Bdellovibrio bacteriovorus HD100: one gene and its partner. The protein of the gene in region 1 binds, or shares a complex with, the protein of each later gene. Links are inferred from orthologs where the notes say so. Each region holds a gene or a part of one and is shown on either strand. Other genes may lie near its edges.

The links.
Region 2: the proteins of smc (region 1) and BD_RS09000 are in contact, whole or in part, in a crystal structure (PDB 3ZGX), measured with the Bacillus subtilis proteins. The link is inferred for Bdellovibrio bacteriovorus HD100 from one-to-one orthologs.

The regions. Positions count from the first base shown.
Region 1 is NC_005363.1:1,088,971-1,105,599, forward strand. Bases 8,373-12,537 are described here. They hold smc (chromosome segregation protein SMC), read left to right. Parts: upstream 8,373-8,749; coding sequence 8,750-12,337; downstream 12,338-12,537. Other genes in these bases: BD_RS05285 (hypothetical protein), read left to right, coding at 8,373-8,439. In the rest of the region: BD_RS05250 (hypothetical protein), read right to left, coding at 1-453; BD_RS05255 (hypothetical protein), read right to left, coding at 611-919; ppdK (pyruvate, phosphate dikinase), read left to right, coding at 1,210-3,921; BD_RS05265 (MlaD family protein), read right to left, coding at 4,180-5,031; BD_RS05270 (paraquat-inducible protein A), read right to left, coding at 5,003-5,512; BD_RS05275 (catalase), read left to right, coding at 5,676-7,163; BD_RS05280 (ankyrin repeat domain-containing protein), read left to right, coding at 7,176-7,658; more of BD_RS05285, read left to right, coding at 7,924-8,372; BD_RS05295 (hypothetical protein), read left to right, coding at 12,561-14,108; BD_RS05300 (twin-arginine translocation signal domain-containing protein), read left to right, coding at 14,121-15,806; BD_RS05305 (hypothetical protein), read left to right, coding at 15,839-16,513. UniProt on the Bacillus subtilis protein: Required for chromosome condensation and partitioning.
Region 2 is NC_005363.1:1,882,262-1,897,666, reverse strand. Bases 8,476-11,416 are described here. They hold BD_RS09000 (segregation and condensation protein A), read right to left. Parts: upstream 10,475-11,416; coding sequence 9,476-10,474; downstream 8,476-9,475. Other genes in these bases: BD_RS08995 (site-2 protease family protein), read right to left, coding at 10,621-11,283; scpB (SMC-Scp complex subunit ScpB), read right to left, coding at 8,476-9,467. In the rest of the region: BD_RS09045 (TIGR01212 family radical SAM protein), read left to right, coding at 1-412; BD_RS09040 (ribonucleoside-diphosphate reductase subunit alpha), read left to right, coding at 903-3,308; BD_RS09035 (ribonucleotide-diphosphate reductase subunit beta), read left to right, coding at 3,449-4,447; BD_RS09030 (hypothetical protein), read left to right, coding at 4,540-5,460; BD_RS09025 (hypothetical protein), read right to left, coding at 5,450-5,932; BD_RS09020 (TlpA disulfide reductase family protein), read right to left, coding at 6,045-6,554; BD_RS09015 (HTTM domain-containing protein), read right to left, coding at 6,555-7,454; BD_RS09010 (hypothetical protein), read right to left, coding at 7,451-8,026; more of scpB, read right to left, coding at 8,001-8,475; BD_RS08990 (acyl-CoA dehydrogenase), read left to right, coding at 11,647-12,813; BD_RS08985 (peptide ABC transporter substrate-binding protein), read left to right, coding at 12,930-14,393; BD_RS08980 (EAL domain-containing protein), read left to right, coding at 14,406-15,405. UniProt on the Bacillus subtilis protein: Participates in chromosomal partition during cell division. May act via the formation of a condensin-like complex containing Smc and ScpB that pull DNA away from mid-cell into both cell halves.

The DNA of each region.
Region 1 (16,629 bases):
GATGCTGCCGTCACCATTGTGAGCCACGGGCTTCAAAGTTTTGTTATCAAAGATCAATCCATAAGGATTGTCGCCCGGATAGGTTTTCACGTGAGTGTAAACGCGGCCGGTGGTTTTGGATTTGAAAGTGATGACGTACAGATCGTTGTAGGCCTGGTCGCCACCAGGACCGAACAAAGCTTTGAGCTCTGCAAAAGTCAGGGCATTGGCTGTGTACTCATGATCCACCAGGTGAGCGTTCACCATCGCCAGATCTTTGTCGCTGATGGATTGAACTTCCTTGATGTCAAACTCGCTAACGTCCGCGAAGGCTTTTTCAAAAGCGAATTCATCTTCGTTGCCAGCGTCCATTGCGCAAAGCTCTTTCAAAGCAGGCAGGGAATAGGATTGAGGTGCCGCAAAGGCAGTTGCGGAAGTCAAAGTCAGGGCCAAAGCCAGGATCTGGTGTTTCATAGTCTCTCCTTGAGTGTTTCGATTTCGAGGGTATTCCTATCAAGCTGATTCGTTTGTGTGAAGTGCATAGAATCAAAGTTAATATGCTTTTTAGGAATACCTGCTGCTTCAGCTTGCGGGGGCTGCCGCCCCTTCTGCTCTGCCCGGCGGGGCCGGATTAGTACAGATAGATGTTGGAGTCGTTTTTGCCGTTGTCGCGATAGAAGATGCCGTCGATGCGGCCTTCATGCACGCGATTGCAATTGATGATCACGCCGGAAACCAGAACTTCATCCAGGGAAAGCGGGCAGTTGTAAGCCGGACTGAACATCTTTACGCCGTTGATTTTGGCGCGGCACTGAGTTTCGTTCAAGACTTCAACGGAAGAAACCAGAGCGATGCCTTGAGCCTCTTCAAGAGTGCAGTCTTGAGCGAAAGAGCTGCTTACGGACATCAAAACAGACAGGGCAAGAACGGCCTTTTTCATGAATTTCTCCTTGGGTTTTTGGGATGCGCGATTTTCTAGCACAGGCACTGCCGAAAGACCCGTTAGGATTTGGTCGGGAAGGGCTTCCTGTAAAAACTCCTAAGTGCTCGATAAACGTGTGGTTTTTTAAGGGAAGCAGAAGTCCCCGGAACACCCTTCCTGGGGTGGAATGGAAGCTCTATAACTCAGAGCATACTGGGCCCCAAAATTTCATTGATATTAAGGGCTTAGGGATGTTCTATGTCTACTAGATAGGACAACTAATTTTACTTTTCCGGTGGGGGAGACTAATGCACCAGAATGTAAACTCTGACAAACAAGCATCCAAAACAGCCGTTCCACAGAAGTTCGTCTACTTCTTTGCTGCCGGGGATTCCGAAGGCAATGCAGGCATGAAGAACATCCTGGGTGGTAAAGGCGCCAACCTGGCCGAGATGACCTCTTTGGGCATTCCGGTTCCTCCGGGCTTCACGATCTCCACTGAGATCTGCGCTCACTTCTATGAAGCCGGTGGCAAGCTGCCTGACTGGGTTCGCCCGGCGGTGCAGGAGTCCATGAACAAAGTGGAATCCAAGATTGGCAAAAAATTCGGCGATGTGAACAACCCACTTTTGGTTTCTGTTCGTTCCGGGGCTCGCGCTTCCATGCCAGGCATGATGGATACGATCCTGAATCTGGGCTTGAATGATCAGACTGTGGAAGGCTTGGCGAAGTCCTCTAACAATCCGCGCTTTGCGTGGGACTCTTACCGTCGTTTCATTCAGATGTATTCTGATGTGGTGATGGGGATGAACTCTTCACTTCTGGAAGTGACTCTGGAAGACATGAAAGAGGAAAAACACTACAAACTTGACACCGAAATGACGGTCGATGACCTGAAGCTTCTGGTGAAAAAATTCAAAGACCTGGTTCATCAGATGACCGGTCAGTCCTTCCCGGCAGATCCTTGGGAGCAGCTGTGGGGCGCGATTTCCGCGGTCTTCCATTCCTGGAACACGCCGCGTGCGATCACTTACCGTGAATTGCATTCGATCCCGGCAGCCTGGGGTACAGCGGTGAACGTTCAGTCCATGGTCTTTGGGAACATGGGGGATGACTCTGCAACGGGTGTGGCGTTCACGCGCAATCCATCCACAGGTGAAAAAGCCTTCTACGGCGAATTCCTGATCAATGCTCAGGGCGAGGACGTGGTGGCGGGCATCCGCACCCCGCAACCGATCACCAAGATTGCCGCAGCCGCGGCGGGTGTCATGTCTTTGGAAGAAGCTCTTCCTCAGGCCTACGGTCAGTTGGTTGAAATCTATAAAAAGCTGGAAGGTCACTACCGCGACATGCAGGACATCGAGTTCACGATCGAACGCGGTGTTTTGTGGATGCTGCAAACCCGTAACGGCAAAAGAACCGCAGCGGCGGCTTTGAAAATCGCCTGTGACATGATCGATGAAAAGTTGATCACGCAGGACGAAGCGATTCTGCGTCTGGATCCTTCCTCATTGGATCAGCTTCTGCATCCGACTTTGGATCCAAAAGCGGCAAAGACCACTTTGGCCAAAGGTTTGCCTGCGTCTCCGGGCGGGGTGAACGGCCAGATCGTCTTCACTTCTGAAGAAGCGGTCGAGTGGAGAGAGCAAGGCAAGAAAGTCATCCTGGTGCGCATTGAAACCTCTCCGGAAGACATTGCCGGCATGGTGGCAGCACAAGGTATCCTGACAACTCGTGGTGGTATGACATCACACGCGGCCGTTGTGGCGCGTGGTATGGGTAAATGCTGTGTGGCGGGTTGTGGTGACATCGAAGTCGACTACCGCAATGAAACCATGAAAGTGAAAGGGTACGTTCTGAAAAAGGGCGACGTGATCACTTTGGACGGCTCCACGGGTGAAGTTTATCTGGGCGAAGTTAAAACCATCGAACCGAAACTGGATGGCAACTTCGAGCGCATCATGAAAATCGCTGATGGCATTCGCAGACTGAAAGTTCGCACCAATGCCGACACGCCAAAAGACGCGCAAACGGCGCGCAACTTCGGTGCAGAAGGCATCGGCCTTTGCCGTACTGAGCACATGTTCTTCGGCGCAGACCGCATCGATGCGGTTCGTGAGATGATCATTGCTGACAACAAAATGGACCGTGAAAAAGCATTGGCGAAACTTTTGCCAATGCAGCGTGAAGACTTCTATCAGCTGTTCAAAATCATGGACGGCCTGCCAGTGACGATCCGTTTGTTGGATCCACCTCTGCATGAATTCGTTCCGCACACGGATGAAGAAACCAAGGAATTGGCAAAACGTCTGAACACGGACTATGAGCGCCTGCGCTCTAAAGTAAAATCCCTGCATGAATTCAATCCGATGCTGGGTCACCGTGGCTGTCGTCTGGCGATCACTTATCCTGAAATTTACCAGATGCAGGTTCGTGCAATCGCGGAAGCTGCGGCTCAGTTGATGGCTGAAGGCAAAACCTTGGCGCCGGAAATCATGATTCCGCTGGTGGCGACAGACAAGGAACTGGACACTTTGCGCGGTCAGGCCGTGGCGGAAGTGAACAAGGTTCAATCTGAAAAGAACGTGAAGTTTGAATACACAGTGGGCACGATGATTGAGCTTCCAAGAGCTGCGATCACGGCGGACGCCATTGCAGAACACGCGGACTTCTTCAGTTTCGGTACGAACGATTTGACTCAGACGACTTTGGGCTTGTCCCGTGATGACTCCGGTCGCTTCCTGGGCACTTACGTGTCTCATGGAATTCTGCCGAAAGATCCGTTCATGTCCATCGATCAGGTGGGTGTGGGTTCTTTGGTGAAAATGGGTGTGGACCTGGGCCGTCGCACGAAGCCTGACCTGAAAGTCGGCGTGTGCGGTGAGCACGGTGGGGACCCTGAATCCATCGAGTTCTTCCACAAGGTGGGGCTGGATTACGTGTCCTGCTCTCCGTTCCGTGTGCCTATCGCCAGACTGGCGGCAGCCCGCGCAGCCCTGATCGGTAAGAAAATCCACTAAGCAAAAAACGAAAAAGCCCTCTGATGAAGAGGGCTTTTTTTGTTTCACCGGTTCACTTTGTAAAATAGGTGACCAGAATTCCTAACACCATGGTGGTGAAAAGAATGCGAAAAGCAATCTCACCATTGGTGGCGGATGCTTTGTATCCGACCTCTGTATTTTTGTATTGCATAGGTCCTCCTTGGTAAAGACATTCTAGCGTCTTTAATCTCAAGGATTTCTTAAATCCTGTGTGGACCAGATAAAGATTTTATAAAACTACCTTTCTAATGAAGGATTCCACTTCTGCCAGTCTTTCGGGGCTGAGCCCTGCAAAGGGAACCGCGCATTGAATTTGGCGATGTCGCCAGGCGGGTCGGGTGTGAAGAACTCAATCCCGCCGTGAAGCAGAGTTTCCAGTGAATTGATTTTTAGTTCTGATTTGAACAGACCCAGTTTGGCCTGCACGCCGACCTTGCGCCAGAACTGGGTGTTGGTGCGCACCAGGCGGGCGTACTTGCTTTGCAGATTGATCTGCACATACAGGGATTGGGCGGTCTTGCTTAAGGACACCTTCGTGACGGTGCCGACATTCATGCCACGAAAGCTGACGTTGTCTCCGGGGTTGATGGACTCGGCGTTGTTGGTCTCAAGCCGGTAAGTGACCGTGTCTTCCAAAGGATCCTGCGTGGCGCTTTCCTGTTTGCCTTCGAACTCTTTCGTCTCGGAGCCTTCTCCTGGTTGGGCCGCTATGTAAGGGCCTCCGATTAAAGTTTCAAGGCCGGTGATGCCCTGGATGCTGACTTTGGGGGTGACGATCCAGAACTTGGCACCTTCCTGGGCGAAGCTTTTTGCGCTTTTATCCAGGCGGGCGTGCACCAGAACCTTCTTTTGGTCTTCAGACAGGGCCACTTCTGTGACTTTGCCGACGGTCACACCGCGATAGCTCAGACGCGTTTTTTCCGCTTCGATGCTGCTGCCTTCATCAAAGGAAATGATGATCTCTGGCCCCAGCGACGTCAGATACTGTACCAGCAGCCAGGCGGAAATCGCCACGGCAAAAGCCGGGAACAACCAGACATACCAGTGAGAACCGATCTTTTTAGCCCTCTGTTTCAGATCTTTTTCCATCACGGTCCTTTTCGTTAAAAGCACTGCGGTCGAAGTAAGCCGAAGCCAGCATTGTAAATATCACCACCAGAGCAAATAACAGCGCTCCGGGTTTGGGTTCCACCGTGGCCCATTTTCCAAGTTTTAGAATTGCGATCATGATCGACAGCAGGAAGATGTCCAGCATGGACCAGCGGCCAATAGCCTCCACGATTCGGTACAGATTGTCTTTCAGCCGGGGCTGACGGTCCGAGGAATCCAGTGACAGATAGAAAAGAATAATGAGTTTCAGCAGCGGGATCAGAATACTGGCCAGGAACACGATAATGGCGATGGGCCATGAACCCGCTTTCGCCAGCGAGACAATTCCATCCCAGATGGTCGCTGTGTTTCTGCGTCCATAAAGTTCGATGCTCATAAATGGGAACAGGTTCGCCGGTATGTAAAGCACCAGTGCGGTAATAGAAAACGCCAGGGTCAGAGGCTGAGCTTGTGTATTCATTTCGTCATCTTACCCCCTTGATGCAGGCAGGATATTTGTATTTCCACAGCCAGGGAGGACCCGCAGATTTCGTCTGACATAGCTGAAAAATACAACTCACGGCGGAATATTCTTTGTCCTTATGCTTAAGGGGTCGTTCAAAATTCAAGAAAGGATGCATGATATGGCTCAATCAAAGAAGGGTTTGACCACCAGTGCTGGTGCGCCGGTTTCAGACAATCAGAATTCGTTGACGGTGGGGCCTCGTGGGCCGTTGGTACTTCAGGATGTGGCGCTGATTGAAAAGCTCGCGCACCAAAACCGCGAGCGGGTGCCGGAAAGAACAGTGCATGCCAAGGGCTCCGGCGCTTTTGGCACGCTGACGATCAACGGAGATATTTCCAAATACACCCGCGCAAAGTTCCTTCAGCCGGGAACAAAAACAGATCTGCTGATTCGTTTTTCAACGGTTGCCGGCGAAAGGGGCGCTGCAGATGCTGAACGCGACGTGCGGGGATTTGCGCTGAAGTTTTACACCGAAGAAGGCAACTTTGATTTGGTCGGCAACAACACGCCGGTTTTTTTCGTGCGTGATCCTTATAAATTTCCCGACTTCATTCACACACAAAAACGCGATCCGCGCACCAACTTACGAAGCCCCACGGCAATGTGGGACTTCTGGTCACTAAGTCCCGAGTCCTGCCACCAGGTGACAATTCTATTCTCTGACCGTGGTTTACCGGCGTCATATCGGCACATGCACGGATTTGGTTCGCACACCTATTCCCTGATCAATAGCAAGGAGGACCGTCACTGGGTGAAGTTCCACTTCAAAACCCAGCAAGGGATCAAAAATCTGACCAATGATGAAGGGGCAGAGCTTGTGGGGCGCACGCGCGAAAGCCATCAGGAGGATCTGTACAATTCGATCGAAGAAAAAAGCTTTCCGAAATGGCGCATGTACGTGCAGATCATGAGCGAAGAGCAGGCCAAGAAAACCTGGTACAATCCCTTTGATCTTACCAAAGTGTGGCCGCACGGAGAGTTCCCGATGATTGAGGTGGGCACCATGGAGCTCAACCGCAATCCGACAAACTATTTTGCTGAAATAGAGCAGGCGGCTTTCAACCCGAACAACATGGTACCGGGTGTTTCCTGGTCGCCGGACAAGATGCTGCAGTCGCGCACTTTTGCGTATGCTGATGCCCATCGCTATCGCATCGGCACTCACTACGAAATGCTTCCTGTGAACAAACCCAAAGTGGAAGTGAACCACTATCATCTGGACGGGGCCATGCGCCTGGATGTTCCTGAATACAATCATGCCTATTATGAACCGAACTCTTTCGGGGGACCTGCTCAGCAGGAACAGTACCGGGAACCGCCATTGAAGCTGGATGATGCCACCATGGACCGGTTTGATCATCATCAGGGCAATGATGATTACCGTCAGGCAGGGGATTTGTTCCGGTTGATGGACGCCGATAAAAAAAGGCAGCTGCTGGATAATATCGCCGAACACATGAAGCGCGGAAATGTGCCTGAAGAAATCGTACGCCGTCAGATCGAGGTCTTTATGAGGTGCGATCCTGCTTACGGTAGCGGCTTGGCCGAGCGCATGGGTGTAAAGGTTTATTCAGACAAATATGAAAGTGGCAGTGCCCATCATTAGGGCGGAGGATGTATGGCGACCTGGGAAGAATATAAAAAGACAATGGTGGTGGAACCGCTGATTTTTGAAGAGGCCCGCAACGGCAACTGCGAGGCCTTGAAGCAGTATCTGGATTTTGGCGGAGGTTTGGAAATTCGTAATTTCAAAGGGCACACGCTGTTGATGCTGGCTGCGTATAACAATCAGGAGGACGCCGCCGAGTTTCTGATCGAACGCGGGGCGGATGTGAACTCCACCGATGATATGGGGAACTCGGTTTTGATGGGGGTTTGTTTTAAGGGACATGCCCGTCTTGCGGAGTTGTTGCTCAGTAACGGCGCTCGCTTGGAGGACCGCAACCCCCACGGCATGACGGCTTTGGATCTGGCCAAGGTTTTCGGGCGCAAGGAAGTGGTGTCTTTATTAAGTGACCGGCCGGCTTCCTGGGCGGACCCGATGGAAGTCGCCTGCCGGCTGATTGCGCGCAAGCTGTCGCGGCCAACACCGGAAGCTTGATATCATATATAGAGAAAGCACTGCCAGATTGTGTAAACACTGTGCAGTGCTAAGTGCCTTGTTTCATTGTGGTACGTGATGGTTTTGTAGAGACGCTTTTCAGAAAGCCAATTGTCGTCACTGTCTAACCTAAAGACAGCCTGAACTTATTCCATGATCCTTCCTGAATGCTCTAAGTGTTCGAAATTCGTTGGTGAAACGCGTGCCAGGGGTTTTTGGCCGCTGAATTGCTTTAAGGATTGGCATAGAGAAGGAAACAAATTTTATGAAATTCAAAAACTATGTTCTGACGATCTTGAAAGCCCTTGTACTGACTGCCATGACTGTAGGTTTGGCGAACTGTAGCAAGGATGACAATAACAGCGGCACCAGCAATATCTATTACTGGGGTGCTAACAACATCTGTTATCAGAATGTAAACGGGCAGGCGGTTCAAGTGAACCAGACTTACTGCTCTACGAATTCGACTTACTCTTACAATGCTAACGGCCAGTGCATCATCACATCCACGGGTCAGCAAGTGGCGCAGTCTTACTGCACAACCAGCACGACAACCGGTCAATACGTGATGAGCGGCAACCAGTGCTACCAAGTCAGCGGCACTCAGTACATCCCAGTAAATTACACTTACTGCATGAACAACACAGGTGGTGCGACGACGTCCCAGACTTGTTCCGGTGTGTACTACTACAACAATCAACAGTACAACTGCGGTGTGACTCACAACTGTTCTGGTGTGATCATGCAAAACCAGTACGGCCAATCCGTACGCTGCCTGTAAGATCCGCGCGAAAAATTCCTTCTTAATATCGCCATTCACGGCGCTCCGCTTACCCGGTGCGCCGTTTTGCATTTGGTGCCTGGTTGTTTTTTTCTGGCTACGGCGCATCATGCGATGGAAACTATCTAGGCAACTTTTCATGATGCAGCAGGTAAATCAGTTGTAAGTCTGCTTAAGTTTTCAGCGTTAGGCCCTCTTTTAAGAGCCTATGGTTGACATGCTTCCCAACACTCGCGAAATTCTAATGGTCTTTGGTCTAGCTAGACCAAGGGCTTGTATTTGAGGGGAAGTACTCAAGAGGGGATATACCTTGAGAATTAAGAAGATTGAACTCATTGGTTTTAAATCGTTCAAAGACCGCACCGTCATTCACTTTGATGCCGGTATCACTGGTATCGTCGGACCGAATGGTTGCGGTAAATCCAACATCGTGGATGCCTTGATGTGGGTTATGGGTGACCAGTCCGCGAAGGACTTGCGTGCATCCCAAATGACTGACGTCATCTTCGGTGGAGCGGAAGGTTATGCTCCACTGGGTATGTGTGAAGTGTCCCTGACACTTGAAAATGACGGTGGTCCGTTCCCGGCAAAATATATTAAACATTCTGAAATCATGGTGACCCGCCGTTTGCACAGAAACGGTGAAGGTGAGTACTTCATCAATAAAGAGCCTGCTCGTTTGAAAGACCTGCAGGAGATCTTCATGGACACGGGTGCCGGTTCCAAAGGTTTCTCCATCATCGCTCAGGGTATGATCGGTAAGATCATCACTGCGAAACCTGAAGACCGCCGCATGCTTATCGAAGAAGCTGCCGGTATCACCAAGTTCAAAGCCCGTAAAAAAGAATCCCAGCGCAAACTGGTTGCGACCGATCAGAATCTGGTGCGTTTGCAGGACATCATCGGCGAGTTGAAACGCCAGATCGATTCTTTGCAAAGACAGGCTCAGCGTGCAGAACGCTATCGCAATATCAAAAATCAGATTGAAGATCTGGACCTGTGGCTTTCCACTGCCCAGTACGTTGAATTGAAACGTGCTGCGGACGAAGCTCAGGCGATCTTCAACGAAGCGCAAAGCATGGAAGTGGAAGGCGAAACGAACCTTTCCACTTTGCAGGGCCAGCTGGAAGTTCTGAAATTGCAGATCCTGGAAAAGGAAAAGGCAGTTGAAGAACAACAGACTGAATACTTCACCAAACAATCCACTGTTCAAAAGAAAGAGATGGAGATCCAGGAGCTTCGCTTCGAGATCGAACAGGCTCGCCGCAATGAACAGATGACCGGCACCATCCTGCAGGAGCAGCAAGCCCGTAAAGAGCTTCTTGCCCGCGACAAAGCCGCATTGGATGAACAGGTGACCGAGCTGAAAGAAGAGTCCGAGTCTCTGTCGGCCGCTTTCGCTGAGAAAAATGAAATCTTCCAGAACTTCAATTCCCGCATCGGCACTGTGGACGAGGACCTGACGACGAAACGTCGTGAGTTGTTCGCCGTCGGTCAGACCGAATCCTCTTTGGATGCGCGTGTGAATTCCCTGTCCTCTCAGATCGCGGACCTGACAGACCGTCAGGACAACGAGCAGCAGGTGTTGAACGAACTTCGTGAAAAACAAGTTGAGTTCGAAAACCGCCGTAAAAAAGTGATCACCGAGCTGGATAAAGAGCGTCAGATGCAGCTGGATCTTGCCAGCGATGTGGACTCTTTCGAAGCCAACAAAAAAATCCTTCAGGATTCCGTGGCGACTAAAAAAGCCGAAGTGGATTCCTTCAAGGATTCTTTGAACGAAGTGGCGTCCCGCCTTTACGGTCTGGAAAACCTGCAAAATAACTTTGAAGGTTTCCAGGAGGGTGTGAAGCAGGTCATGCTATGGCAGAAAACCCGCACTCAGGAAATGATGGCGGATGGTTCTGTTGTATCTCACTTCCAGCCGGTTTCTGAGGTTGTTGAAGTTCCGGCTGAATACGAAGTGGCGATGGAAGCGGCTTTGGGTTCTCGCTTGCAGATGTTGTTGTCCTCTGATGCCAATATCGCTGTGGACGCTGTTTCCCACTTGAAAGAAAATAAATCCGGTCGTTCCAGCTTTATGGCTGCTGACGGTCAGGGGCTTACTTTCAACCGTGCTGAAGCACCAATGGGTCAGGACGGCGTTCAAGCCATCCTGAAAGACGTGGTTCAGGCGGCTGACAAATTCAAAAATACAGTGACCTACATGCTTGATGGCGTGGCGATTGTGGATTCTATCCGCACCGCTTTGAACTTGCGCCCAAGATATGAAGGCTGGACATTCGTGACTCTTGACGGTGACACGCTGACAGCTGACGGTGTTTTGACAGGGGGCTCTTCCGAGTCTGCTGATTCTGGCATGCTGAAGCGTCGTCGTGAAATCAAAGAATTGTCCGAGAAAAAAGACGAATTCGCAGGAAAACTGCAGCTGGCTCAGATGGCTCTTAAAAAGACCGAAGAACAGCTGGCCAACGTATTGAATGACTTCGAAGGCGCGCAAAAACGCAAGATCGATCAGGAGATCAAAGTTGCCGAATTGAGAAAAGACGCTGAGCGCGCTGAAAATGAAGTTCAGAACGCTTTGGCGGCAGTTGAGCGCCAGGAACGCGAAGTCAAAAAACTGACAGAGCAACTGGAAGTTCAAGAGCAGAAACTTGAAGAACTGAACGAGGCTCTGATCGAGGCTCGTGAAAGAAAAGTTCTGCTTGAGACTGAAGTGGAGACTTTGAACTCTGAGATGAACTCTGTTCGTCTGGGCTTTGACGGTCTTCAGGCGGAAGTGACGGATCTTCAGGTGAAGTCCGCTTCCAAAACCCAGGAATACACTGGTGTTTTGAGACAGCTTGAAATGGTGACCAAATCCCTGACGGATCTGGAAGCTCAGTTGGCACGTATGAGTGAAGAGGCTGAAGGGTACAACTCCCAGATGACCGACACTCAGGTGACTCTGGAAGAAAAGAAAATTGAATTTGAACGTCTTTTGGACGAAGTCGAGACCCTGAAGCTTCAGGCGGCTCGCGCGAAAGACGAATACGAAGTGATGTCTGAATCAATCCGTGCGATCGAAGATGAAGCTTCCGCTTCTCAGCGTGCACGCAATGAAAGACAGCACAAAATGAACGACTCCCAGTTGAAACTGGAGCAGGCGAAGATGAAAGAGCAGTACCTGATTGATCAGGTGCGCGAGCGCTACATGCTGAACCTGCCTGACGTTGTTGAGAAATACGTGAACCGCGAAGGCGACTTCCTGGAAGCGGATGCTCAACTGAAAGACCTGCGTGAGAAACTGGCGAAGATCGGTGAAGTGAACCTGTCTGCGATTGAAGAGTACGAAGAGACCGCTCAACGTTACGAATTCCTGACCAAACAGCACGCGGACCTGACCGAGGCCAAAGATCAGTTGCGCAAGGTTATCGAGCGTATTAACAAAATCTGCTCCAAGCGTTTCAAAGAAACCTTCGAGCTGGTTAACGACCGTTTCACCCGCGTATTCCCGGTCTTGTTCGGTGGCGGTGAGGCTTGGTTGGAGCTTGTTGAAGAAACTGAAAAGAACGAAGCGGGTATCGAGATCATCGCACGTCCTCCAGGCAAAAAGACTCAGAACGTGTCTTTGATGTCGGGTGGTGAGAAAGCTTTGACTGCGGTGGCGCTGGTGTTCTCTATCTTCCTGGTGAAACCATCTCCATGGTGTTTGCTGGATGAGGTTGACGCTCCACTTGATGACGCCAACGTATTCCGTTTCAACGACCTGGTTCGTGAGATGGCCAAACGTTCTCAGATCATCGTTGTTACCCACAACAAGCACACCATGGAAGTGGCGGGCAAGTTGTATGGCGTGACGATGCAGGAGCGCGGTGTTTCCACGATGGTTTCTGTTTCCATCCAGGACATCAAATAGTCTGAAGAAAACAAAACGAATGCCAAAAACCCCGTTGAGGAACTCAACGGGGTTTTTCTTTTTCCGGGTTGTAGCAAAGTGAGACGTTCCGCGAAAGTGTTTCTTTCGTGTTCCGGAATCTTCAGTCTAAACAGCAAAGGAACGCCCCATTGTGAGAACTACAGTCGCGTTCCCGACAAAAGCTCCGATAAGATAAGGGAACTAACGGAACTTCTTTGGGGGAATGACCGTGACCAAGTTAATCTTTGCATTCACGTTGCTGATGGCACCGTTTGCTTCTGCTCAAGTTTTGAGTGAAGCAGGCTTGTTCAATCGTTGCTACTCCCATTTGACCGGGAAACCGGTGCCTTTGGGGCACGCAACGATGGCGCAGATCCGTGCCGGTAAAATCAAGGCGCTGGACGCCTGTAATTCTTTGTTGGACAAGGCCGAACTGGATGCTTCCGGTCCGTTGGTCAATCGTTCTGACAAAGAAGCCCGCGCCGTTCTAAACACCTTCTATAATTTCCACCGCACCTGGTTCACCGCCAACACGGTTGAACAAATCCAGGAATACAATGAAGAGATGTCCCGCGGGACGATGGATATTTATGACTCGACAGAGCCTGGTCTGGCGCTGACACGTGCGATGTTTGCCCGCAATGCCCAGTACCGTGATGTTCTGACTCTGGGGCAGGGGGTGCGTGCCCAGCGTGAAGAGGACATGGCCGTGCGCAATCGCATCGGCTTTAATGTGACTTTCCCGGGCCGTCGTATTTCCGGTAACAACGCAGGCTTGGACCTGAATCTTTTCAACTTCCGTGCACTCTCTGGCGGGTTCAATGGCAATTCGGACACAACCCAAGCGATGTTTGTGACATTGCCAAAAATTGAAGTGGGGGAGCTGGTCGGTGTGCGCATCGCCACAGATAATGCGACCATTCCGAATCTGTCATTGCAGCCTTTGGGGGCTGATAAGCGCGGCAGCGACCAGCCGGGTTTGAATTTCAGTTTCAATCTTTTCCAGACTCAAGGTGGCGGTGTGCTGGGTACACCTATTTATCTGATGCTGAACTATGGTCATGGCCGTGGTCTTGAGGCCAATGGAACCACCAAGGTTCCGCGCCGCTGGTCTCAGACCAACATGGAATCTTTCTTGTGTGCAGAGCTTCCGGCTTTGCGTGAAAACGACATTCGTCAGTATGTGGTGGGGAATTCTTCTGCGCCATTTAGAAACTCCAGCAGCTGCGTGATGTGCCATGCGACTTTGGATCCGATGGCTTACACCGCCCGTAACGTGGTGGTCGGAAATTCTGACTATGCGGCGTTGAGTGCTGGCAGCAGAACTCACTCTAAAACGGCATTGCATTTGGCGACCTATCGCCCGGATTTTCCTTCTGTGGCCGGCTGGCCTTCGGAGCCGGTGGCAAACTTCCATCGTCAGGTGCCTTCAGGTCGTCTGTTCTTCCGCTCAATGACCGGAGCTTTGATTGATCGTCCGGTGACGGGCATTGCCCAGTTGGGTGCGGCGATGGCTGAAACCAAGGATTACTATTACTGCGCGGCTAAAAGATACTTTGAATATTTCACCGGAATCACAGTGGCTCTTTATGACCGCTCCAATCCGGCAAATGAAGAATTAAATAAGAAACTATCCACTGAAAGCTATGAAGACCGTAAGTTCGTTGAGGCTCTTGGGGAAGAGCTTCAGCGCAACCAGTCTGTGCGCCATATGGTGAAGCAGATCATGTCTTCAAAATACTATCGTGACGTGAACTATCGGGAAAAATAATCCGGGGGCATTATGGGGGACGGAAAAAATCTGACTCGCAGGGGCTTTATCGCAGGTGGTGCGGTGGCCGGGGCAGCGGCCCTGGTGGCAACACCATATGAAAGACTTCTGAATGCTCTTAGCACAGGCTTTATTCATCAAGCCCAGGCTGAAGCAACCGGAAATCTGGGAGCTCGCAACTATATCAATATTCTGATTGCCGGTGGGCCGATGCGCTACACGTTTGATGCGTGGATGCGTACGAATCCTTCAGATGCGCCTTTGGAATACAATCCCATGGTGGCAACGAAACTGGTTCGTTCAGGCAACAACATTGTCGGCACTGAATACGCGACGTTCAACTATAACGGCGTGATGGTGCCACACATGTTTTCACAATCTGTGACGACATCTGCGGGTGCCAAAGCTTTGACGGAGCTTCTGAATAATATGCTGGTGATCCGTGGCTTCGGCTCCGGTTTTGACGGTCATCCTTTCAATGCGACAATTCAACAGGCTCCGGTGGGCGGTGTGTCCTCGGTGATGGGTTTGGCTGCCGACTATTCCAAGAAAACCTTTGAGGCGGTGGAGTGGCCCGATCGTGGAGCTTACGGCAACTATGCTTCCATGAGTGGCAAAGCACTGAATATTCTGACGGGCAATCCACTGAATTCTTTGTTGGAGGGGTTTGGCGGTCCAGCCGCAGACCGTGCCAAGGGGCGCAGCCTGAAAGACCGCAACCGTGAGGCTTTTGATCTGGCTCAGGCACGCTTGCGTGCCTATTCGCAGTCTGAATTTGCGGGTTCGACAATTCTTTCCAAAAATCTTTCCAATGCCTCAGATCTGATGAAAAAAGGCATTGGGAATATCGGTTCTTACTGGGACGGGGCCGTGGCCCGTTATCGGTCCGTGATTGAGGCCAGCATGCGCCAGCAGGGGCTTGTGGGCATTAATGACGTGGCGATGATTTCTGACCAGGGGAACTTCTGGCGGGTTCACGTCGCTGCGGGCAACCGCGGTCTGGTGGTCAGTCGTGATTCGGATCTGCGTGATTCCATCAAAACTATGACGGCTCCCGGTTCATTGGCAGAAGGTTTGGCATTGGCTGAATACGTTCTGAAAGAAGGCCTGGTCAGCACGATGAATCTGCAAATGGGTGATCCGGCAGGTTTGATGATTAAGGATGCCGCAGATGGTGTGGTTGGAAATCACGTGGCTATCAAAGACATGCACGAAACCGGTGCGATTCCGGGCGTGCTGATCACGACGGCATACTATCGAGGCCTGTGTGCGGGAATGATGGAGCTGATCGAACAATTGAAAAAAACCAAAGTCAACGGTGTGGACCTGTGGTCTGAAACCGTGATTCAGGTGATCTCTGAATTCAACCGCACGGCAAGAACCAACGGTACAGGCAGTGACCATGGTTTCAATCAGATGGTGACCAGTGTGTTCTCGGGCGCAATCCAGCGCGGTCCATTTGTTGTGGGTAACATCTATCGTGCTGGTCACGGTGGCGGTTACGTCGGCACTCAGGGACGTGCGGCACCGATAGATGGTTACAATCAAAAAGGCATGCCGTCCCCGACGATGGCAGCATCCACAGTGACAGCACTTTTGCGAGTTCCAAAAAATCCATACGAGAATCTGGCTGAACCACTGATTCGCCTGAATGGCGATCAGCTGCAGATTCTTAAAGCGGCGAAGCTGGTGGGGTAAGAACAATGATCACAGCCAAGAATAAATTTTTTATGTTGCTGTTATCCGGAGCTGTTCTGACTCAGATGTACCAAAACTGTGGTCAGATGGGCGAGTTCGCTGTTCTGGATCAGGCGTCATTGAATCTGGATATGGGTTCCTCCGGGGACACGGATCAGAGTCATCCCAGTCAAAAAGATGTGACACTGCCGACCCAGAAAGTTCAAGTGGTGAACCGCGAATACGTGGCTTCCCTGATGCGCGAGGTTTTCACCCGTTCTTCCGGTCCGGTCCCGAATCTTGAGAGTCTGCTGGAGCAGTGGATTATCCGGCGCGGGGCGCAGTATGGTTTGGGCTGCAATCCTTACAGCACCTACAGCGGCCGCGATTGTGGGGGCGACATTTCAAATGCGAATCTGCCAATTAAAACCGATGACAACACTGTGCGCGAATCCTTCCGTGTCCAGTTCTGTGAAAACGTGCTGGGGATGGATGAAGGTGTGAACGCGATCTTGGAAAAGATCTCGAATCGTCCGGCAGCGCCAACTGCGGATGCCGTTCGCCAGGTGTACGGATTGTTCTATCGCGGTGACGGAGCGTCGGACATTATCGTGGCAAGCTTGCTTGACTATGACAAAGCTTTGGCGCTGAAAGGGGAGCCGGCGATGGAAAGATGGCGGGCTCTGGCTCTGCAAGTTTGCGAATCACCCGGTTGGCAGCTGCAATAGAATCTTAAAATCTAAAAAAGACGATCCCCGGGATTCCAAAGAACCCCGGGGATTTTTTTTAAGACAGCCTTTGAAGGGATCACAACAAAGGCACCTTGGAGAAGGAACCTCCGCTG
Region 2 (15,405 bases), 790 kb from region 1 along the record:
TGATGAACAGATCATTGAAACCGCGAAGATCTGCAACGATCTGCCGATCACCAACGTAAAACTGCACAACCTGCACGTTCTGAAAAACACACCTCTGGAAGAGATGTATCACAAGGGTGAATTCCTACCGATCGACAAAGACACCTACACACGCCGTGTGGAGCTGTTCCTGCAGCATCTTTCCCCGCGTTTGGCTTTGCACCGTCTGGCGGCGTACTCTTCGCGCTGGGATGAACTTGTGGCCCCCGAGTGGACAAGAAACAAGATGGGAATACATCAGCATATTATCGATGTTTTGCGCTCCCATGGCTCTTACCAGTCCCAAAACTTTGCCGCTTTGAACGAGTCCGACCTGCTTTTGCAGAAACGTTTGTTCGAAAAATCCCAAAGAACAGACGCAGTCCGTGCCTAGTTTCTGCACAATTTAAGATTGTGTAAGATCAGTACAGGGAAATTTCAGCTTTAAGCCCCCAAATTTAAGGTTTCAGCACTGGACTTTAGTTTTACGAGGTAAAATTACAAGCTCTTGCCAGTTTTGTTTGCACGACAGATGAGTCAAGGGGAAGTCTTTTTCTGCTTATTTGATGGGCAACGTCACAAAAAAATCGGCGTTATTTTTAAAATTGTTCTTGAAACATCTCCGAAAGAATTACAAGATCGGAATTGAGAGAGATACCCGGCATATGGATATGTCACCAATTAGAGACCACTAGATATAGTGGCAAGCCGAAAGGCAACTAAGGGGGATTCAAGGGAAACAGCTAAGGATTAGCAACTTCGTTCTCACCAATTACCATACAACTTTATATATGCATTTAACCAGACCTAAGTCTTTGCGAGGGGTGAAGATCTTGGGGCGGGATTTTTTTGCCCAAACGGAACTGGGCAGAGGGGATACAGCCATGTTGGAAACAACAGCTCACATCATGAGAGTTAAAAAGCGCGATGGCACACTGGAGCCAGTGGACGTGACAAAAATCGTTGAGCGCGTAACCAAGAACTGCCAGGGGTTGACTCAGGTGGATCCTTTGCGTGTTGCCACCAAGGCGATCAGCGGTCTTTACGACGGCGCTTCCACAAAGGAATTGGATAACCTTTGCATCCAGACAGCTTCTTTGCTGATCGGCGAAGACCCAGAGTATTCCCGTCTGGCGGCCCGCCTTCTTTCCACATATATTGACGAAGAAGTTCGTTCTCAGAAGATCCAATCTTTCGCGGACTCTGTCAGCTTCGGCTATCAGGCAGGTCTTCTTGCTGAGCACACTTACAAATTCGTTGAAACCAACAAGGCAGCTCTTTGCGCAGCTATCGAGCCGTACAGAACAGACCGTTTCGAATACTTCGGTCTAAGAACTGTTTACGACCGTTATCTGTTGAAAAACCCAACAACTCGTCAGGTGTTTGAGACTCCTCAATACTTCTTCATGCGTGTTGCCTGCGGTCTGGCGCAATCCGTGGAAGAGGCTATCGAGTTCTATCGCTTGATCTCCTCTCACGACTACATGCCGTCCACCCCGACTTTGTTCAACTCCGGAACCATGCGTCCGCAGATGTCTTCTTGTTATCTTTTGGATTCTCCAAGCGATGACTTGTCTGCCATCTATCAGAAATACACGGACATCGCCCTTCTGTCCAAATTCGCCGGCGGTATCGGCGTGGCTTACTCCCGCGTTCGTTCCCGTGGTTCTTTGATCAAAGGAACCAACGGTCACTCCAACGGTATCATCCCTTGGCTGAAAACAATGGATTCTTCCGTTGCGGCGGTCAATCAGGGTGGTAAACGTAAAGGGGCAGCCTGCGTTTATCTTGAAACTTGGCACGGTGACATCGAGGAGTTCCTTGAACTTCGCGACAACACGGGTGACGAAGCAAAACGTGCGCACAACCTGAACTTGGCAAACTGGGTTCCAGACTTGTTCATGAAGCGCGTTGAAGCTGATGCGATGTGGTCTTTGTTCGACCCGAAAGTGGTTCCTCATTTCGTGGACACTTACGGTGAAGAGTTCGAAAAAGCTTACGTTGAAGCCGAAGAAAAGAAACTTTACATTAAACAACTTAAAGCTCGCGACCTGTACAGCCGTATGATGAAAACATTGGCTCAGACTGGTAACGGCTGGATGACTTTCAAAGACCATGCGAATTTGAAAGCCAACCAGACTGGCGAAGCTGGAAATGTGATCCACCTTTCCAACCTGTGCACAGAGATCCTTGAAGTGACCTCTGACAAAGAAACTGCAGTGTGCAACCTAGGTTCCGTGAATCTGGCTCGCCACGTGGAAAACGGTCAGTTCAACTTCGAAAAACTGGCTCGTTCTGTTCGCACGGCTGTGAAATACCTGGACCGCGTTGTGGACATCAACTTCTACCCGATCCCAACAGCTCAGGACTCCAACCACAAATGGCGTCCAGTGGGTCTGGGCGTGATGGGTCTGCAGGATGCTTTGTTCCTTATGAAGCTTCCGTTTGACTCTGCAGCGGCTCGTGATCTTTCTGCTAAAGTTCAGGAAGAGATCTATTACAATGCATTGGTTACTTCCTGTGAATTGTCTGAAAAACACGGCCCTCACGGCGCCTTCGAGCAGACAAAAGCAGCCAAAGGTTTGTTGCAATACGACCTTTGGGGTGTGACACCTTCTCAACCAGAGCGTTTCGAGAAGTTGAAAGAGAAAATCAAAAAGCACGGCCTGAGAAACTCTTTGATGATCGCGATTGCTCCAACAGCAACTATTGCTTCCATCGTGGGTTGCTACGAAGCGATCGAGCCGCAAGTTTCCAACTTGTTCAAGCGTGAGACTCTTTCCGGAGAATTCATGCAGATCAACAAGTACCTTGTGAGTGACTTGAAAGCGATGGGCATCTGGACTGAGGAAGTTCGTAACGAAATCAAACTTCAGGACGGCTCTATCCAGGACGTGGCGATGATTCCTCCACAAATCAAGGAATTGTACCGCACTGTTTGGGAAATCCCGATGAAGTCCTTGGTTGATATGGCTGCCGACCGTGGCGCCTACATCGATCAGGCTCAATCTTTGAACTTGTTCCAGGAAAGCCCGACTATCGGCAAACTTTCCTCCATGTACATGTATGCATGGAAAAAAGGTGTGAAGACGACTTATTACCTTCGCTCTCGTCCTGCGACCAAAATCGCAAAAACGACTGTGAAAGCTTCCAGCAACTCTGCAAATCCAACAGCTTCTGAAAGCATGATGGACGCAGCTCCTGCTCAAGAAGCCAAGAAGTCTTACTCTGACGCAGAAGTCATCGCATGCTCCCTGGAAAACCCAGAAGCCTGCGAAGCTTGTCAGTAATCGCGGCTTGCCCGCGGAGTGCTAAGGGGGCACAAGCCCCCGAAGCCGAACCTGCAGCGGCAGCTGCGGAGAGCTGACGGGACGACAGTCCCACAAGCTAAACCAGCGCATTTTAGCGCGTACTTTTTTTGGAGTTTTTTATGATTTTGGATCCTGGCTTTGACCTGACTTTGCGCCCGATGAAATACCCGATTTTCTACGAAATGTACAAAAACGGGATCAAGAACACCTGGACTGTGGACGAAGTTGATTTCTCTACAGACCTTGTGGACCTGCACTCCAAAATGACTGAATCAGAAAAACATCTGATCCGTCGTTTGGTGGCTTTCTTCGCAACGGGTGACTCTATCGTGGGTAACAACCTGGTGTTGAACCTCTACAAGCACGTGAACTCTCCAGAGGGTCGCATGTACTTGTCCCGTCAGCTTTATGAAGAAGCTTTGCACGTTCAGTTCTATCTGACACTTTTGGATAACTACATTCCAAATCCAGATGAGCGCGCGGAAGCTTTCGCAGCTGTTGAAAACATTCCGTCCATCAAAAAGAAAGCCGACTTCTGCTACAAGTGGATTGATTCCATCAACGAACTGACAGAGCTGAACACGATCGAAGATCGTCGCCGCTTCCTGATGAATCTGATCTGCTTCGCAACTTGCGTTGAAGGTCTGTTCTTCTATGCAGCCTTCGCCTACGTTTACTTCCTGCGCTCCAAAGGTCTTTTGGCTGGTTTGGCGTCTGGTACCAACTGGGTCTTCCGTGATGAGTCCATGCACATGGCCTTCGCGATCGAAGTTGTTAAAACAGCTCGCAAAGAAGAGCCAGAATTGTTCAACCAGCAAATGGAAGACATGGTTGTGCAAATGCTTGAAGACGCCATCGAATGCGAGATGGAGTTTGCTCACGACGTACTGAACCTGGGTGTTGCCGGCCTGTCTGCGAAAGACATGAGACAATATCTTGAGTACTGCGCTGATCAACGCCTTGAAAGCCTGAACATTGCTCCACGCTACAACGTGAAGAATCCGTTCATCTTCATGGAACTTCAGGACATGCAAGAACTTGCCAACTTCTTCGAAAGACGCGTTTCCGCATACCAAACAGGCGTATCCGGCGCAGTTGCCTTCGACGAAGCGTTTTAGCCTACGGCTAGGATGTCGTAGCGCCGGCAGGCGCGGAGACTGGACTTCATCTGAAAAGCAACATTCTTTGGATCTTCTTTTTTCTAATCTGCATGGGGGTGGGATTTCTGCACGGAGTCCTGCCCCAAGGCATTTCTCGAAGCTACTTCAGCACTCCCCGGAAAATTTCAGTTCTGACCACGGATGAAGTCCTGTTCCCGATGAACTTGCGTCAGGAACTGGAAGAAGAACTTCATGTGCGTTTTTCCGTCACAGTGACCCGTGACTGGGAATCCATGCTGGCCAACGTGGTGGCAAGTCCTTCCGCCGATTTGATCTTTCTGCCTTCGTACTGGGCCAACACTCTGGCGCACCAGAATCTTTTGGCCAATGTGGCCGGCATTCAAGGGGAACTGCTGCGACGAGTGTCGACGGATTTCGTAAAAAGCCGCAACCCCGAGACCTTCACTTTTTTGCCCATTTACTGGATGAAGACCGGGATCGATACTCCACTGGATGAAACCTTCCTGGATTATCTGAAAAACAAAAAAGAGACCTTCTTGTTTCTGCTGGCGGATGAAGATCTGCTGCTAAAACACTTTCAGACCTGGAAAGAACAGGGCTTGTTGGAGCAAATTAACAGCAAACGAATCCTGACCCTGCAACTGGATCAACTGAGCAAAACCAGTGATGAGGGTGCTGTTGAAACGCCGCTGAATCGCGACTTCCGCGGAGGCACGCACCCGTTCTTAAGCGCCCTCTTAATCTGGGGAGCCGCCATCCCGGCAAACTCCACCCAGAAGGAACTGGCGTTGGAGATTCTTGAGGTTCTGACCAATGTGGAGCACCAGGAAAAGGGACTGCTGGGCACTCCCTTTAATTCGACCTTCTCAACAGTGACCGGAAAAGAAATTCCACTGCACAGACGCGCCGACTTCATCCGCGATCTGGAACTGAAGGACACGCTGATTCTTGAAACCAAGGATCAGGAAGCACCTTTGAAACTAAAAAACGATTTCAATTTTATTTTGTAAGAGTGAACGTCGGAGCCGCCCGGGCTTCGTTCATCACGGCATTTCCATCCGCATCGAAGGCCTGCATGATGATTCGCAGGCTGTAAACGCCGGAAGCCAAAGATGCAATATTCAACGAGAAATTAAAGCGCCCGTTTTTACAAGTGGCATAGTTGGCATTGGCTGCCGTTGCCGGATTTGTGTCCACCAGGCTCATTTGTGTGGAGCCATTCATCACAATCAGTCTGTGGGAAGGATAAGTCGAAACATAGCACTCGCCGGTGATTTCGGCTTTGGTGTCTGTGTTTTTCATGTTGATCGTGGGAGAGAAAAGCTGAACTGTCAGTTCTTCTGATTTGGGAGTTTTATCCAGCGTATGAGTGCTGGAATCATTTTGTTTATCAGTCAACAGTGAATCGCCTTCAACTGGCTGACAGGCCGCCAACAGAAGACAAAGACTTGAAAGTCCTGCAAAATATCGTACTGATCTCATGAGCTCCCCCACCTTTATAGAATAAATGAGGTGCAGGGACGCTTAAACGAGTTTTTTCATCAGGTCCAGTTTTGAGACATTTTCCCCGTCCCAAATTGCGATAAAGGCGGTTTTACTTAAAAAGCCCCCGGATTTTCACTTCCAACAACGGACTCAACCCTGTCGTGATCCAGGTTAACTGATGATTCTTATCCAGCAAAGCCGTCGTCGGCGTGGCGCGAACTCCATAAAGACCGGCCACCTGACCGCTGATATCCACCCCAACCAGGAAACTATAACGCCGCTGATCCACGGTTTTCTGAACAAGATGGCGATCCTCCAGGCTGGAAACGGCCAGGACCGAGTCCGCCGGGATAACTTTATCATCAATCAGCTTCTGCAGACGAGAAAGCTCCACTTCACAAGGGCCGCACCATGTGGCCCAAAAAACCACCACCAGAGCCTTCCCCGTTTCTTCTGATTCAAACAAGGTTCCATCCAGCAAAGGCACGGCAAAGGACGGCGCAGGCTGATTTTGTTTTCTGAAGTTTTCAATGACACCCGGAAGGCGATTGATCAGAACCCACAAGACTGCCACAACCAGCAGTCCATTTACGATTTTTCCAATCAGGGCTTTGTTCATTTAAAGGCGCACCACAGAGCGGGTTTTCTCAAGCGTCTTTTCCAGAAGCTGCGGATCCAGGAACAGGAAGTACGTGGACACCATCACCGTGGCAAAAGGGATCAACCCCATAAACACACCGATCCCCGCGTGGAACGAAAGTCCCAACAACAAACACAGGTAACGAGTCTTGGGCCAGGCCACCATCGCCGGGAAATAAATCTCAAACAGAATCGTCACATAACCAATCACCGGGATCACCCACGGGAAGTGGCGCAGGAAGGAAAAGTCCATCGTGGTCATCTGGGGATTTGCCAGAACACTCCACAAAGCGGTTCCGTCCCACCAGCTGCCACCTTTGAGTTTTTCCCACCCGGTGTAAGCATAGATCACAGAAATCTGAACCTGCATCATGCGAATCATCATCGAGCTGACCGTGTCGCTGAGTTGGAACGTCTTTTTTCTGCGCACCAGATTCACGACACTCAAACGTTCGCAGCTTTGCGTGAAGGACATATAAAACAGGAACAAAGCCCCGATCACATCCGCACCAAAGTTCACAGCGTAGTTTCTTTGCAGGAAACCGGCATTGATGATCCAGGCAATCCACATCAACCAGCGGCCGCCAATCCCCACAGTCAGCAGCGCCAACAGCACCACCAACACCAGATTCATGACAAAGTTCATGCTGTCCGGCCAGAACGTCCACAAGAACAACGGCCGCCCCAGTTCCGGCATCACTTCCAGCGCACGACTGCGCGGAATCCAGCTGGAATCGGTGTAAAATTCCAAATTATAGAAACGGGTCAGATTCATATACAGCAGAGTCGCACACAACATGACCCGCATAGAGGCAAGCCCCAGCAGACTTTGCGGTGCAAACCAGAACTGATCCCAATGAGCCCAGAGCTTTTTAATCATAAACTCTCCTCATCCCCACCCGCGCAGGAATAGGATTCCCGAATGTACTGGACCTCTTTGGACAGATCACTGACGCTGTCTTCACGGAAACGCACGGCCTGATCCAGGAATGGAATGGTCTCTATCACGTGCTCCATATCCACCGAAGTGGCACCCGGATACTGACGGCAGAACCACGGCCCCATCAGCACGCGCAGGCGCTTGGGATCCAGCACCATATAGCGCATCAAAGCCCACTCACGCTTGCGGGTGATGTTCGGCAAAGGACGGTCATCCTTGGCGATTTCCAAAGGGAAAAAACCATAAACCGGCTCTTTGGCCTCTTCGCCGGCGTTTTCACCTTCGGTGTACAGATAATTGACTGTGTATTTCAGATACATGGGATGGGCTGGCTCGGGGGAAAAGAAATTCCACCCGGCATTCAAACCCACCGTGTTGGCGTAGGGGGTGACCACGTTTGCAGTCACCCGCCCGAAATAGGCACCCACATTGGGCATCACCAACATCACAAAGATATTATATACGATCCAAAGACTCAGAAGAGTCTTAAACAGAAGCTTCACCTTCTTCATCAATGTCGTCCGCCTCACCCAGGAATGGCAACTCTTCTTCTTCGGAAGATTCATCATCAGAGTCAGCGAATAATTGATCGTCTGAAGCCTCATCCAGATCTTCGTCGTTATCAAATGCTACGACAGCTTCTTCCAGCTCGGAATCATCCCCGTCGGTGGATTCGTCCAGAGATTCACTCTCGGATTCGTCCATGGAAGCTTCCAAAGTCTCTTCAGATCCTTCCTCAGAGATTTCTTCGCCGTTTTCAGCAGTCACTGCCGGCTTTTTCATGTTTTCCAAAGCAGCGGCTTTCTTTTCAGCTGCCATGGCCACCAAAGTGGTTCCCGCAGCCAAAGCCTCATCGTACTTCGTCAGCCAGTTTTGATCACGAGTGGAAACCGGCTCGCCGAATGCCAAAGCATCACGGATGTTCTGAGCGCGTTCCTGATCACGTTTTTCAGCCTGACGGCGCTTTTCTTCCTCAAAGAAGTTGGAAGAAGTCGCGATGTCCTCCAGCTGTTCCTGGATCTTCATCAGCTCTTCCTCTCCTTGAGAGTAAGAACCAATGTAAGTTTCAGACATGCTATCGGTGATGGTGGAAAGAGTCGGTTTTTCTTCCGCCTGCTGTTCATCAATACCATCCGGCAGAAGCTCATCAATCTGGGACAGGGTTGGAAGCTCTTTCAAGCTTCTCAGACCAAAGATCTCCAGGAACTTTCTGGTGGTGCCGTACTGCATAGGACGGCCTGGAAGTTCAGATTTACCTTCGAAGCAAACCAGATTTTTCTCCATCAAAGCACGCAGCAAGTGACCGGATTCAACGCCGCGGATTTCGTCCACTTCCGCTTTCACGGTCGGCTGTTTATAGGCCACGATGGAAAGAACTTCCAAAGCCGGGCCGGAAAGTTTGAACTGACGCGCTTTCAATGTGCGCTTCAGGAATTCCATATTGTCAATTTTAGTGCGCAGCTGGTATCCACCCGGAACTTCTTCCAGGGTCACACCACGACGGCCGCCAGCGTATTCAACGGCCAGCTGATCCAGGGCGCGGCGGATCTTGTCACCACGGATGTTGGTCCCTTTGAACAGTAGTTTCAAAGAAGCCAGACTTACAGGTCTGTCTGAAGCAAACAGCACGCTTTCCACGATGCTTTCAAGGCGCTCTTCCTCGACGAATTCCACTTCTTCAATTTCAGCGGAATCAAAACCGTCAAGCTCCGTGCCGTCGACAGACACTTCGTCTTCTTCTGCAGTGGCCTCCAGGGCGTCCACTTCATCATCAGACACTTCCGGAAGGAAACCTTCCGATTCCTCTTCTTCCTGCAGGAATACAGAGGCGTCGGACTCAATGCCATCGGCGGAAAGCTCGTCAGTTTCAACGTCAGCTTCAGTTTCGAAGCCTTCAGATTCTTCAGCGTGATTCATTTCTTCGTTGATCAAATCGTCTTTTTCTTCAGACATGGTCCCCTCTACACTTCCGTCACGTCATCTTTAAACAATTCACTCTCAGCAGCCAAGATTTCGTCGTCCGTGGCGATATCATCGACATTTGTATCAACAAAAGCGATGTCGTCTGTGAGACCAGCACCCAAGTCCATTTGCAGCTGGTTGTTTTCTTCTTCAGTTTCTTCATTCTCCGCCAAAAGATCTTCGTCAGCGTCGATCTTTTTGGTTTCTTCCATCATTTTTGCCGCAACTTCATCAGCGCGCATGGAATCGTACTCTTCAACCCGGCTCAAAACGTCAGTTTCGATCGGTTTTTTGGTATCAACCCAGATGTCAGAATAAGCTTCGGTCTGATACAGACCCACAAAGCCCATTTTACCCAGTTCAAGCAAAGACAGGAAGGTGATCAGGGCCTGGCGGGCGCGGTCTTCCGTTGCCGTCACCATCTCCATCATTGTGGTTCTTTGACCGACAATCAGACGATCCTTCATTTCAAGGATACGGCTGGAGATGGACTGGGCTTTCGCCGCCACCTGGTGAATTTTCTTTTTAACTGCACGGGAAATACGACGGTAGCTGGCGATCAAAGAGAACAGGGCGTTGTCCTCAAGAACAATTTCCTCTTCTTTTTCATCCAGCTTTTCACGGGTTCCACGCAACCACACATCACGACCCACCAGCGGGCGATCGTAAAGAAGCTTCGCTGCTTCCTGGTACTTTTGGTATTCAAGAAGTTTCTGAACCAGCTCTTTGCGCGGATCTTCAACTTCGATAGCTTCGCCGTTTTCGTCGTACTGAGGCAAAAGCATGCGGGATTTGATCTGGATCAGAGTCGCAGCCATGGCCACGAACTCTCCGGCAACTTCCAGATCCAGTTCTTTCATCAATTTGATATATTCAAGGTATTGTTTGGTGATCTCATGGACTTTGATATCCATGATGTCCATTTCCTCTTTACGGATAAGGTAAAGAAGAAGTCCAAGAGGTCCTTCGAATTTAGGCAACTGTACTGTAATACTCATGAAAGATGGTCCCCTCTACCCTTTCACTAAAACCGGAACGCACTTCGCAGTCCCCGTCCAAACGCCGAAGATTGAATCAAGCGGCTTTGGATTATTCAACAACTCTTTAAAGGCCCCACCCGACGCGTTTGCGCCGCAGCAAAGCCTTAAACCCCCACCCCATTCAATGCAAGATTGATCAGGTGCTGAGAACTCCAGATCACCGGCTCAGCCAGGAAGCGCAACATCCCCGTCAACACCAGCACCATCAAAACCATGCTGGTGATGTGTTCATTCTGTTCAAGCTTATAATTCAAGCTGGCAGGCAGGAAGCGCGCCAGCACCTTGCCACCATCCAGCGGATGCATCGGCAAAAGATTGAAAACAGCCAGGAACATGTTGGTAACAATAAAGGTCTGAAGAATCGCCACCGCCCCTTTGGCATACATGCCGAAAGAGTAGTACTTGGCCACCAGAGCAATCGCAAAAGCGCCCACAAACGCCAGCAGGATGTTCGAAAGTGGACCCGCCAAAGCGATCCAGAACATATCCACACGAGGGTTTTTAAGGTTGCGGGAATTCACCGGCACCGGTTTCGCCCAACCAAAAAAGATCGGCGAAGAAAATACAATGGCCGCGATCGGAAGAATCAACGTCCCGATCAAATCCATGTGTGCCACCGGATTCAGAGTCAAACGACCCATCTGCTCCGCAGTGTTGTCCCCACGTAGACGCGCCACCCAACCGTGCGCAAACTCGTGGAAGCAAAGTGCAAAAAGAAAAGGAATAAAGTAGACACCAATCTTGGCGCCGATTTCCATCATATCCATACAACCTCACGCTAAAACACACCTAGACTCATGTCTAGTGCGATAAAACACTTGCACATTTAAAGTGCAATTCAGCTTAACACAGCTTGTTAAGAGAAAAGCTCCCATCATTCCAAGGTCTTGAATAAATCTGCCAAAAACGTTACCGTGACCCCCGTTTTTACAAACAGTTTTAAAACAGATTTAAAACGGTTCTGAACACGTTTTAACAAGAACTGAAGCCCAGCCCTAGGAGCCTTACTGGCTCAGTGGCGAGTTCCGCAGCAGCCACATTCCCAAAGGGAATGGCGTCCGCGAGGACTGTCCGAAGCCAATGAGGCGGTAAGGCTCCTAGGGCTGGGCTTCCGATCGAAGGGAAATAAGATGTCTGATATGACTCATGCGCGTCCGGCGCTGACTGTACTTTCTGAAGATGAAATGGCGTTCCGCGATGCTGTAAGATCTTTTGCAGAATCCGAAATCAAACCTCATGTGACTCACATGGACGAAGAAGCCAAGATGAAACCAGAAATCCTGACGAAGCTTTTCGAAATGGGTTTGATGGGTATCGAGACTCCTGAAAAATGGGGCGGCGCTGGCTCCACATTCTTCATGGCCTGCCTGGCAGTTGAAGAAATCGGCCGCGTGGACGGTTCTGTTTCCGTTCTTGTAGACGTTCAAAACACTCTGACAACAAATGCCTTCCTTAAATGGGGTACTGAAGCTCAGAAATCCAAATACCTGGGCCAGATGGCTTCCAAAGACGTGGGCGCTTACGCTTTGTCTGAATCTTCTTCCGGTTCTGATGCTTTCGCATTGAAATTGAAAGCAGAAGACAAAGGTGACAAATGGGTTCTGAACGGTTCCAAATTGTGGATCACCAACGGTAACGAAGCTAACATCTTTATCGTTTTTGCCAACATGGCGCCTGAAAAAGGCTACAAAGGCATCACGGCGTTCATCGTTGAGCGTGGCTTCAAAGGCTTCTCAGTTGGTAAAAAAGAAGACAAACTGGGTATCCGCGCTTCTTCCACTTGCGAATTGCTGTTTGAAAACTGCGAAGTTCCAAAAGAAAACGTTTTGGGCGAAGTCGGCAAAGGCTACAAAATCGCAATTGAAACACTGAACGAAGGCCGCATCGGTATCGGCGCTCAGATGATCGGTATCGCTCAAGGCGCTTACGAAGCGGCTTTGGGTTACGTAAAAGGTCGTGAACAGTTCGGCAAACCAATCGCTCACTTCCAGGGCGTTCAGTTCCAGTTGGCAGAAATGCGCACAGAGCTGGAAGCAGCTCGTTTGATGGTTTACAATGCCGCTCGCCTGAAAGACGCGGGCCTGGACTTCATCGAAGCCGCTGCTATGGCGAAACTTTACTCTTCCCGCGCGGCAGAGAAAATCACTTCCAAAGCCATCGACTTGTTCGGCGGTAACGGCTTCACCAAAGAATATCCAGTTGAGAAATTCTGGCGTGACGCAAAGATCGGTCAGATCTACGAAGGTACAACCAACATGCAATTGCAAACGATTGCAAAAATGGAATTGGACAAATAGTTCAATCCCTCAGTTGAAACCCAAAAACGGCAGGCATCCCCTGCCGTTTTTTTTATGATTTTTCCCGGTCATTTTCGTGCTTCTAATCATCCCGCCCTTAAGTTAGTCTTAAAAGCATGAAAATCATCCTAGCACTTCTTCTGGTTTTTCCCGTTTTTGCCTCTGCCAACCCCAAGGCATTTCGCCTGCATCTTGCCAATGAGCCAGGCAGCCTGGATCCAAACAAACAAAAGACTTCAGCCTCCAGTTACCTGCTGGGAAATCTGTATCGCAATATTTTCACCTTTGATGACCAAAAGGGCCTGGTTCCGGATCTTGGCAGCGGTTGCACCCGTGACAAGAAAAAGAACCTGACCTGCCGCCTGAAAAAAGATCTGCGCTGGAGCGATGGAACACCTCTGACTTCCGAAGACTTCCTGCGCACCTATAAAAAGATTCTCGATCCCAAATCCGCAGCTCCGCGCGCGGATTTGCTTTTCAAAATCAAAAAGGCTCAGGATTTTTATGCTGGCAAAGCCAAAGCCGGCGAACTGGGAGTTTCGGCGCCGGATGCCCTGACTTTGCGTTTTGAATTCCAGGAACCAGACCCTGATTTTGAATACAATCTTTCAAGCTTCTTACTGGCACCCACCAAGGCAGATCTTGGCGCGTATTCCGGCCCGTACAAACTGGCTGAATGGAAAAAAGGGCAAAAGATCATCCTGGCCGCAAACACGGCCTATCAGGGCGGACACCCGCAGCGTCCGAATGTGGAGTTTTTGTTCATCGAAGAAGACACCGTGGCTTTGCAGCTTTATGAAAAGAACGAACTGCAGTTCCTGCGCCGACTTCCGACGCTGTTCATTCCCAGCCATAAAAAGCGCCCGGACTTTCACTGGATTCCGGTCACCCGTCTGGACTATCTGGGGTTTGGACCCGAGTTGGCCGACAAAGAAGACCTAAGAAAAGCCTTCACGTATTCCTTGAACTACGTGGAGCTTCAGAAGATTTTCTCTTCTGAAGGCCGCCCCGGTTGCATGGGGGTTCCGGATTCCTGGTTTCCGGAAAAAGCGCCTTGTTACGACTTTGACTTAAAGAAAGTTCCCAAGATTCAGAACACTTCAACCTTTACTTTGATGTTCTCAAGTCTTGGCGGTGAAGATCACAAACGCGCCACCGAATGGATGCAAAACCAGTGGCTGAAAAACGCAGGCCTGAAAACGCATCTGGAGTCCCGCGAAAACAAAGTCTATCTGCAAATCCTGCAGCAGAACCCTCCGGCGGTGTTCCGTAAAGGTGTGGCTCCGGATCGTCCGACCTGCCTTGCGGCCTTAGAGACCTTTGCGCCATTGAGCCCGGAAAACTACATCCGCTTAAAGTCGACAGAGTATGAAAACATTTTGTCCTCACTTGCGAAGGCGGAAAAACCCCAGGAGCAAAAGAAATGGTGTCAGGCCGGCATGGACTTCCTGATGCAAAGACACCTGCTGATTCCGCTGGGAGCCATTCATTTCTCGATGCTGGCCAAGCCCGAATTCACGGGATGGAAACTGAATCAAATGAATCAGCTGGACTTGTCCAACCTGCACCAAAGACCCTAGAATAAAACTCATATGAATGCAGCAGCTCAGTCCGTCGACATCCACAAAGATCAGATCATTTTCAGCGAAGGCGATGCAGGTGACTGCGCCTATATCATCGAAAAAGGACGGGTGCTGATTTATCTCACCAAAGACAAAGAGGAAATTCCCCTAACCATCCTGGGGGAAGGCGAAATCTTTGGTGAAATGGCCCTGATCGACAATCAAAACCGCTCTGCCAGTGTGCGCGCTTTGGAAGATGTCCGCTTGGCCATCGTCACCAAACAACAGGTATTGGAACGCGTCTCCACCGCTGACAAAGTCGTTCAGCTTCTGATGCGTGTTTTACTCAAACGTCTGCGCCGAAAAAATATCGGCGGCCCTGGTGGTTCTCGCATCTCTGAGGTTGAATTCGACAATTCGGGCGCTGGCGACGATGGAACTCAGAGTGCCCTTGATCAGATCAAACTTGAAAACCAGATCTTCCAGGCTTTCCAGAACAAGGAATTTGAACTGTTCTATCAGCCGATCGTGAATCTGAAAAACAAAACCATCACGGGTTGCGAGGCGCTCTTGCGCTGGAACTCCCCGCAGCATGGGTTGGTTTCCCCGAATCTTTTCATCGATATCATCGAAAATTCATCGATGGTGATTCCGATTGGTCACTGGATTATCAATCAGGCCCTGAAGGATCTGCGCACCATTCAGGATCAGTTGCGTCTGAATAAAAAAGAGCGCATGGCTGATGATTTCATGATGAGCATCAATATCTCCGGCCGTCAGTTCACGCATTCTGATTTCGTGAACAACCTGGAGGATCTGCGTGAAAAGCATGACCTGCACACTCAGAACATCAAACTTGAGATGACCGAAAGAATCATGATGGATGGCGCGATCGCCATTGATGCTCTGAACCAGTGCCGCAGCCTGGGTTATGCAATTTCCATTGATGATTTCGGGACCGGCTTCTCGGGTCTGCAATACCTGACCCAGATGCCGATCAGCTTCCTGAAAATCGACCGTTCATTCGTGA